3 regions of the Streptomyces sp. NPDC048182 genome follow, and region 1 is predicted to be linked to each of the others. Evidence: riboswitches for the same ligand, from Rfam matches in the RefSeq annotation. Region 1 holds a riboswitch; each other region holds the start of a gene.
What was found. Region 1 has a riboswitch for thiamine pyrophosphate ahead of thiC (phosphomethylpyrimidine synthase ThiC). Riboswitches for the same ligand answer to the same signal wherever they lie in the genome.

Region 1 (2,194 bases):
GGCGAGCGCGAAGATGCCGGCCAGCAGCGCGAGCGGGAGCTTGCGGTCGATGTCCGTCACCGAGTACTGCAGGTCCCTGGGCGCGGAGGGCTCGTAGGCCACCACCACCTTCTGGCCCTCGTGCAGCTGCCGCGTCTGGTCCGGCTGGACGATCTCCGTGAACGTGCGGCCCCGGTCCTTACCGGTGTCCACGCGGATCGTCGCCTTCTTGCACGCGCCGTTCGCCTGCTGCACGGCGGAGGAGCCCTCCGCGGTGGAGGTGTCGCCGGTCGGGGTGTCCGCCGAGGCGTTGACGGACGCACAGCTCACCTCGGCCACGTTCGCCACGGTGGCCTGCTGCGTCTGCCGGTCGAAGCCGACGCCGGTGCGCTCGTGGGACGGTGCGCCGCCCGGCCAGAGCACCGCGAGGCCGACCACCACGGCGGCGGTGAACGGGATCAGGATCGCGGCGATGACCTTGCGCAGATGCCGGGAGACGGGCGCCGCCGGGCCGTGGCTGTGGGCATGCGAGTGGCCGTGTCCACCGCCATGCCCGCCGCCATGTCCACCGCCGTGTCCACCGCCGTGTCCGCCGCCGTGGCCATGGCCACCGCCTTGGTCGTGGCCGTGCCCGTCGCCGGCGTCCGGCGCCGGTGTGGGGCGGGGATCGCGCGGCGAGTACGGAGGGCGCTGCGGTGTGGTCACCGACCGATCATCGCAAGAACGAGGGGGGCCCTCTGTTCACCGCGCCCGAATTGACGCTAGCGTGGGGGCACCTTTGTACACGCGGGAGCTCGGAGCACCGGGCTGAGAGGGCGCTGACCTCCGTCCCAGCGATGTTTCACGTGGAACATCGACAGACGGACATGGCTGCGTCGACCGCCGAACCTGTTACCGGGTAATGCCGGCGTAGGGAGTAGGTCTCATGACCATCAAGGACGCACGCACGCCTGCCTCCACGCAGAACACGCAGGACGCGCAGGACGCGCCGAACACGCACGAGGCGCCCAACGCGGAGGCCGGGAAGTCCATCGGCTGGCACAAGGGGTATGTCGAGGGCTCGCGCCCCGACCTGCGAGTGCCGGTCCGTCAGGTGCATCTCACCAACGGCAAGGCGGTCACCCTCTACGACACCTCCGGGCCGTACACCGATCCGCTCGTCGACACCGACGTCCGCAGGGGCCTGGCGCCGCTGCGGGAGAACTGGGTCATCGGCCGCGGTGACACCGAGGAGTACTCCGGCCGCCCCGTCCGCCCCGAGGACGACGGCATCAAGCACACCTCGCCGCGCGGTGGCCTGCGCAACCTCGACGCCGTCTTCCCCGGGCGGCCCCGGCAGCCGCGCCGGGGCCGGGGCGGCCAGGCGGTGACGCAGCTCGCGTACGCCCGCCGGGGCGAGATCACCCCGGAGATGGAGTACGTGGCCATCCGGGAGAACGTCGCCCCGGAGGTCGTCCGGGACGAGATCGCCGCCGGCCGGGCCGTGCTGCCCGCCAACGTCAACCACCCGGAGATCGAGCCGATGATCATCGGCAAGCGGTTCCTGGTGAAGGTCAACGCCAACATCGGAAACTCGGCGGTGACCTCCTCCATCGAGGAGGAGGTGGAGAAGATGACCTGGGCGACCCGCTGGGGCGCCGACACGGTCATGGACCTCTCCACCGGCCGCAACATCCACACCACCCGCGAGTGGGTGCTGCGCAACTCCCCCGTGCCCATCGGCACCGTGCCGCTGTACCAGGCCCTGGAGAAGGTCGACGGCCGGGCCGAGGAGCTGACCTGGGAGATCTACAAGGACACGGTCATCGAACAGGCCGAGCAGGGCGTGGACTACATGACCGTGCACGCGGGGGTGCGGCTGGCCTACGTGCCGCTCACCGCGAACCGCAAGACCGGCATCGTCTCGCGCGGCGGCTCGATCATGGCGGCGTGGTGCCTGGCGCACCACAAGGAGTCCTTCCTCTACGAGAACTTCGAGGGGCTCTGCGAGATCCTCGCCGCCTACGACGTCACGTACTCCCTCGGTGACGGCCTGCGGCCCGGATCGATCGCCGACGCCAACGACCAGGCGCAGTTCGCCGAGCTGCGCACGCTCGGGGAGCTGAACACGGTCGCCAAGCGCCACCACGTGCAGACCATGATCGAAGGGCCGGGCCACGTCCCGATGCACAAGATCAAGGAGAACATCGACCTCCAGCAGGAGATCTGCGAAGAG
Region 2 (2,194 bases), on a different contig from region 1:
GCGTGCGCCAGCACGTCTCCGGTGACCGGGGTGAGCAGGACGCCGTTGCGGTAGTGGCCGGTGGCCAGGAGCAGCCCGTCCAGGCCGGTCGGGCCGAGCAGCGGGGCGTTGTCCGGGGAGCCGGGGCGCAGGCCCGCGCGGGTCTCCGTCAGGGCCAGCTCGGTGATGCCGGGGACCAGCTCGTGGGCGTCGCGCAGCAGGGCGTAGACGCCGCCCGCGGTCACCGTGGTGTCCCAGCCCTGCTCCTCGCTGGTGGCGCCGACGACCAGTTCGCCGTTCTCGCGCGGCACCAGGTAGAGCGGGTTGCCGCGCACCACCGCCCGCACGGTGCGGCCCAGCAGCGGTGCGCCCTCCCGCATCGTGAGCCGCAGCACCTCGCCCTTGACCGGCCGCACCGGCGGCACCAGCCCTTCGGGCACGCCGTCGAGGCGCCCGCTCAGGCTGCCGCCGGCCAGCACCACCTGCCCGGCCGGCAGCTCGGTGCCGTCGGCGGTGACCACGCCGGTGGCCCGGTCCGCGGCGACGGTCAGCCGCGCGGCCCAGGTCCGGTGGAAGGCGACGCCGGCCCGCTCGCAGGCGGTGACCAGCGCGGCGGCCAGGCGGCGGGGGTCGACCTGGTGGTCGTCGTCCACCCGCAGGCCCCCGCGCACGCCCGGCGCGAGCATCGGCTCCAGGCGACGGCACTCGCGCCCCGACAGCCACTCCGAGGTCAGCCCCGAGCGCTCCTGGAAGGCGTGCAGCTCGCGCAGGTGCGCGCGGTCGTCGGCGTCCAGGGCGACGGCGAGCGTGCCGCAGCGGCGGTAGCCGAGGTCCAGGCCGGTCGCGTCGGCCAGCTCGGCGGCGAACTCCGGGTAGCGGCGCGCGGAGGCGAGGTTCAGCGCGAGCAGCGTCTCCTCGCCGTAGTGCAGCTCCGTGACGGCGGCGAGCATCCCGGCCGCCACCTGCGCGGCCCCGCCGCCCGGCTCGGGGTCCACCACGGCGGTGGCCAGGCCCCGCTGCGCGGCCCGCCAGGCGGTGACCAGGCCGATGATCCCGCCGCCCACCACGAGGACGTCGGCGGCCCCGGACGGGGATCCGCCAGGTGCTGACGGCGTTCCTGCAGGTGCTGAAGACGCCATGGCGTCAAGACCCTCCCTTCGCCGGCATGACCCGGATCAGGTTCGGACGGTCGGAGGCCGCGCCAGCCTCCCTCTCAGCCCGCTGCGTCCGGGCTCCCGCGTGTGCTCTACCTTGGCCACCCTAGCTCTCCGCCCCGCCGCCCAGTAAGGGAGCCTCCCGCATGGCCCGTTCGCTCGACGGACTCGTCCTCGCCCCGGTCGCCGACCAGACGCCCGGCCAGGTGGGCACCCGCACCCGGTTCGCGTACCACGAGGAGGACGGCGCGATCTGGGCGGAGTACGCGGGCGGGGACGTCGTGCGCGGGCACCTGGTGGGCACCCGGGACGGCGACCGGCTGGACTTCCGGTACGTGCAGCTCAAGACCGACGGCAGCACGTCATCGGGCCACTGCGCGTCCACCGTGACCGAGCTGCCGGACGGGCGGGTGCGGCTGGCGGAGACCTGGGAATGGGAGTCGCAGCCGGGCAGCGGGACGAGCGTCGTGGAGGAGATCGCTCCGGGGCACTGACCGGCGGGCGTCCGGATGACTAAGGTGATCAAGGTGAGCGAGCTGACGCGGGAGACGGCACAGGCACCGGGCGTGGTCGTGGTGGGCGCGGGCATGGCCGGCGTCCAGACCGCCGTCGCCCTGCGCGAGCAGGGGTTCACCGGCGCCGTGACCCTGATCGGTGCCGAGCCCCACCAGCCCTACGACCGCCCCCCGCTGTCCAAGGCCGTCCTGCTCGGCACCGCCGAGGGCTCCGCCTTCGACGTCGACTTCGAGGCGCTCGGCATCACCCTGCGCCTCGGCTGCGAGGCCCTCGGCGTCCGGCCCGGCGCGCACACCCTGGACACCTCCGCGGGACCCGTCCCGTACGACGCCCTGGTGCTGGCCACCGGCGCCGAACCGATTCGCCTCCCCGGCACCGAGGGTGTGCCGGGCGTGCACCTGCTGCGCACCCTGGACGACGCCGAGCGGCTGCGGCCCGTGCTGGCCCGGCAGCACGACATCGTGGTCGTCGGGGCCGGCTGGATCGGCGCCGAGTTCGCCACCGCCGCCCGGGAGGCCGGCTGCGCGGTGACCGTCGTGGAGGCC
Region 3 (2,194 bases), on a different contig from region 1:
GTTCCACCTCGCCGAGGGGTGTCCCGTGGATCTGCGACACTGGTACAGCCATGCCTAAGCCCGGAGAACTCACATTCGTCGCCCCCCGCGGAGCCAAGAAGCCGCCGCGGCACCTTGCCGACCTCACGCCTGCTGAGCGCAAGGAGGCCGTTGCCGCCATCGGTGAGAAGCCGTTTCGGGCGAAGCAGCTGTCCACGCACTACTTCGCGCGGTACGCGCACGACCCCGAGCAGTGGACCGACATCCCCGCCGGGGCGCGGGCGGGGCTGCGGGAGGCGTTGCTTCCCGACCTGATGAGCGTCGTGCGGCATCTGTCGACCGACCAGGGGACCACCCGCAAGACGCTGTGGAAGCTGTTCGACGGGACGCTGGTCGAGTCGGTGCTGATGCGCTACCCGGACCGGGTGACCATGTGCATCAGCTCCCAGGCCGGGTGCGGGATGAACTGCCCGTTCTGCGCGACCGGGCAGGCCGGTCTCGACCGGAACCTGTCCACCGCCGAGATCGTGCACCAGATCGTGGACGGCATGCGGGCGCTGCGGGACGGCGAGGTGCCCGGCGGGCCCGCGCGGCTCAGCAACATCGTGTTCATGGGGATGGGCGAGCCGCTCGCCAACTACAACCGGGTGGTCGGGTCCATTCGGCGGCTCACCGATCCCGAGCCGGACGGGCTGGGGCTCTCGCAGCGCGGGATCACCGTCTCGACGGTCGGGCTCGTGCCCGCCATCCACCGGTTCGCCGACGAAGGGTTCAAGTGCCGGCTGGCCATCTCGCTGCACGCCCCCGACGACGAGCTGCGCGACACCCTCGTACCGGTCAACACCCGGTGGAAGGTCCGCGAGGTGCTGGACGCCGGGTGGGAGTACGCCGCGAAGTCGGGGCGGCGGCTGTCCATCGAGTACGCGCTGATCCGGGACATCAACGACCAGGCGTGGCGCGGTGACCGGCTCGGGCGGCTGCTCAAGGGCAAGCCGGTGCACGTCAACCTGATCCCGCTCAACCCGACGCCCGGCTCGAAGTGGACCGCCTCGCGGCCCGAGGACGAGAAGGCGTTCGTGGCGGCCATCGCCGCGCACGGGGTGCCGGTGACGGTCCGGGACACCCGTGGTCAGGAGATCGACGGGGCGTGCGGGCAGCTCGCCGCCGGCGAGAGGTAGTCTGACCGCTGTATCCAGCCACATCACATCTTCATATTCCGACAGGGGAGCGCCACAGCGCTGAGAGTGCGGCAACCGGCCCGCAGACCCTCCGAACCTGGCCCAGGTCATTCTGGGTAGGGAGATCGGTCACCACTCGAGCTGTTGCGCCCTGCCCGGGTCCCCCAGGGGTCCCGGGCGGGGCCGCGTCTTCTCCTGGTCACCCAGGAGGAATCAGTGAGCATCATCAAGAAGGCCACCGCTCTGGGCCTCGGCCTCGGCATGGCCGGTGCCCTCGCCGGCTGCGGGTCGTCCTCCGGCGACGCGTCCGACGGCGGCTCCAAGACCGTCACCCTGGTCAGCCACGACTCGTGGGCCGTCTCCAAGGGCGTCCTCGCCGCCTTCGAGAAGAGCAGCGGCTACAAGGTCCGGGTGCTGGAGGACGGCGACGCCGGCCAGGCCGTCAACAAGGCGATCCTGACCAAGGACAACCCCCAGGGCGACGTCTTCTTCGGCGTCGACAACACCCTGCTCTCCCGGGCCCTCGGCAACGGGCTGTTCCAGTCGTACCAGCCCAAGGACGCCGACCGGATCGCCCCCGCCTACCGTGCCGACCAGGACAAGCACCGGGTCACCCCGATCGACACCGGCGACATCTGCGTCAACTACGACAAGGCGTACTTCAGCGAGCACAAGCTGACCCCGCCCGCCTCCTTCGACGACCTCGCCGAGCCGGCGTACAAGAACCTGCTGGTCACCGAGAACGCCGGCACCTCCTCGCCCGGTCTCGGCTTCCTGCTCGGCTCCGCCGCGAAGTACGGCGACCAGGGCTGGTCGGACTATTGGAAGAAGCTCAAGGGCAACGGCGTGAAGGTCGTCGACAGCTGGGAGCAGGCGTACAACGAGGAGTTCTCGGGCTCCTCCGGCGGCAAGAAGGCCGGCGGCGACCGGCCCCTGGTCGTCTCCTATGCCTCCTCGCCGCCCGCCGAGGTGATCTACGCCGACCCGCAGCCCACCACCGCGCCCACCGGCGTCGCCGCCGGCACCTGCTTCCGCCA

Region 2: linked by a shared signal. The riboswitch ahead of thiO (glycine oxidase ThiO) and the one ahead of thiC (phosphomethylpyrimidine synthase ThiC) in region 1 are both predicted to bind thiamine pyrophosphate.
Region 3: linked by a shared signal. The riboswitch ahead of ACGFZL_RS19040 (thiamine ABC transporter substrate binding subunit) and the one ahead of thiC (phosphomethylpyrimidine synthase ThiC) in region 1 are both predicted to bind thiamine pyrophosphate.

The regions. Positions count from the first base shown of each region.
Region 1 covers NZ_JBIDAQ010000002.1:454,184-456,377, forward strand. Annotated here, with positions in the region: gene ACGFZL_RS05160 (YibE/F family protein) at 1-684, opposite strand, end outside; TPP riboswitch at 756-912, shown strand; gene thiC (phosphomethylpyrimidine synthase ThiC) at 905-2,194, shown strand, end outside.
Region 2 covers NZ_JBIDAQ010000011.1:176,291-178,484, reverse strand. Annotated here, with positions in the region: gene thiO (glycine oxidase ThiO) at 1-1,118, opposite strand, end outside; TPP riboswitch at 1,115-1,228, opposite strand; gene ACGFZL_RS22065 (hypothetical protein) at 1,280-1,627, shown strand; gene ACGFZL_RS22060 (NAD(P)/FAD-dependent oxidoreductase) at 1,661-2,194, shown strand, end outside.
Region 3 covers NZ_JBIDAQ010000009.1:76,639-78,832, reverse strand. Annotated here, with positions in the region: gene rlmN (23S rRNA (adenine(2503)-C(2))-methyltransferase RlmN) at 51-1,157, shown strand; TPP riboswitch at 1,191-1,298, shown strand; gene ACGFZL_RS19040 (thiamine ABC transporter substrate binding subunit) at 1,374-2,194, shown strand, end outside.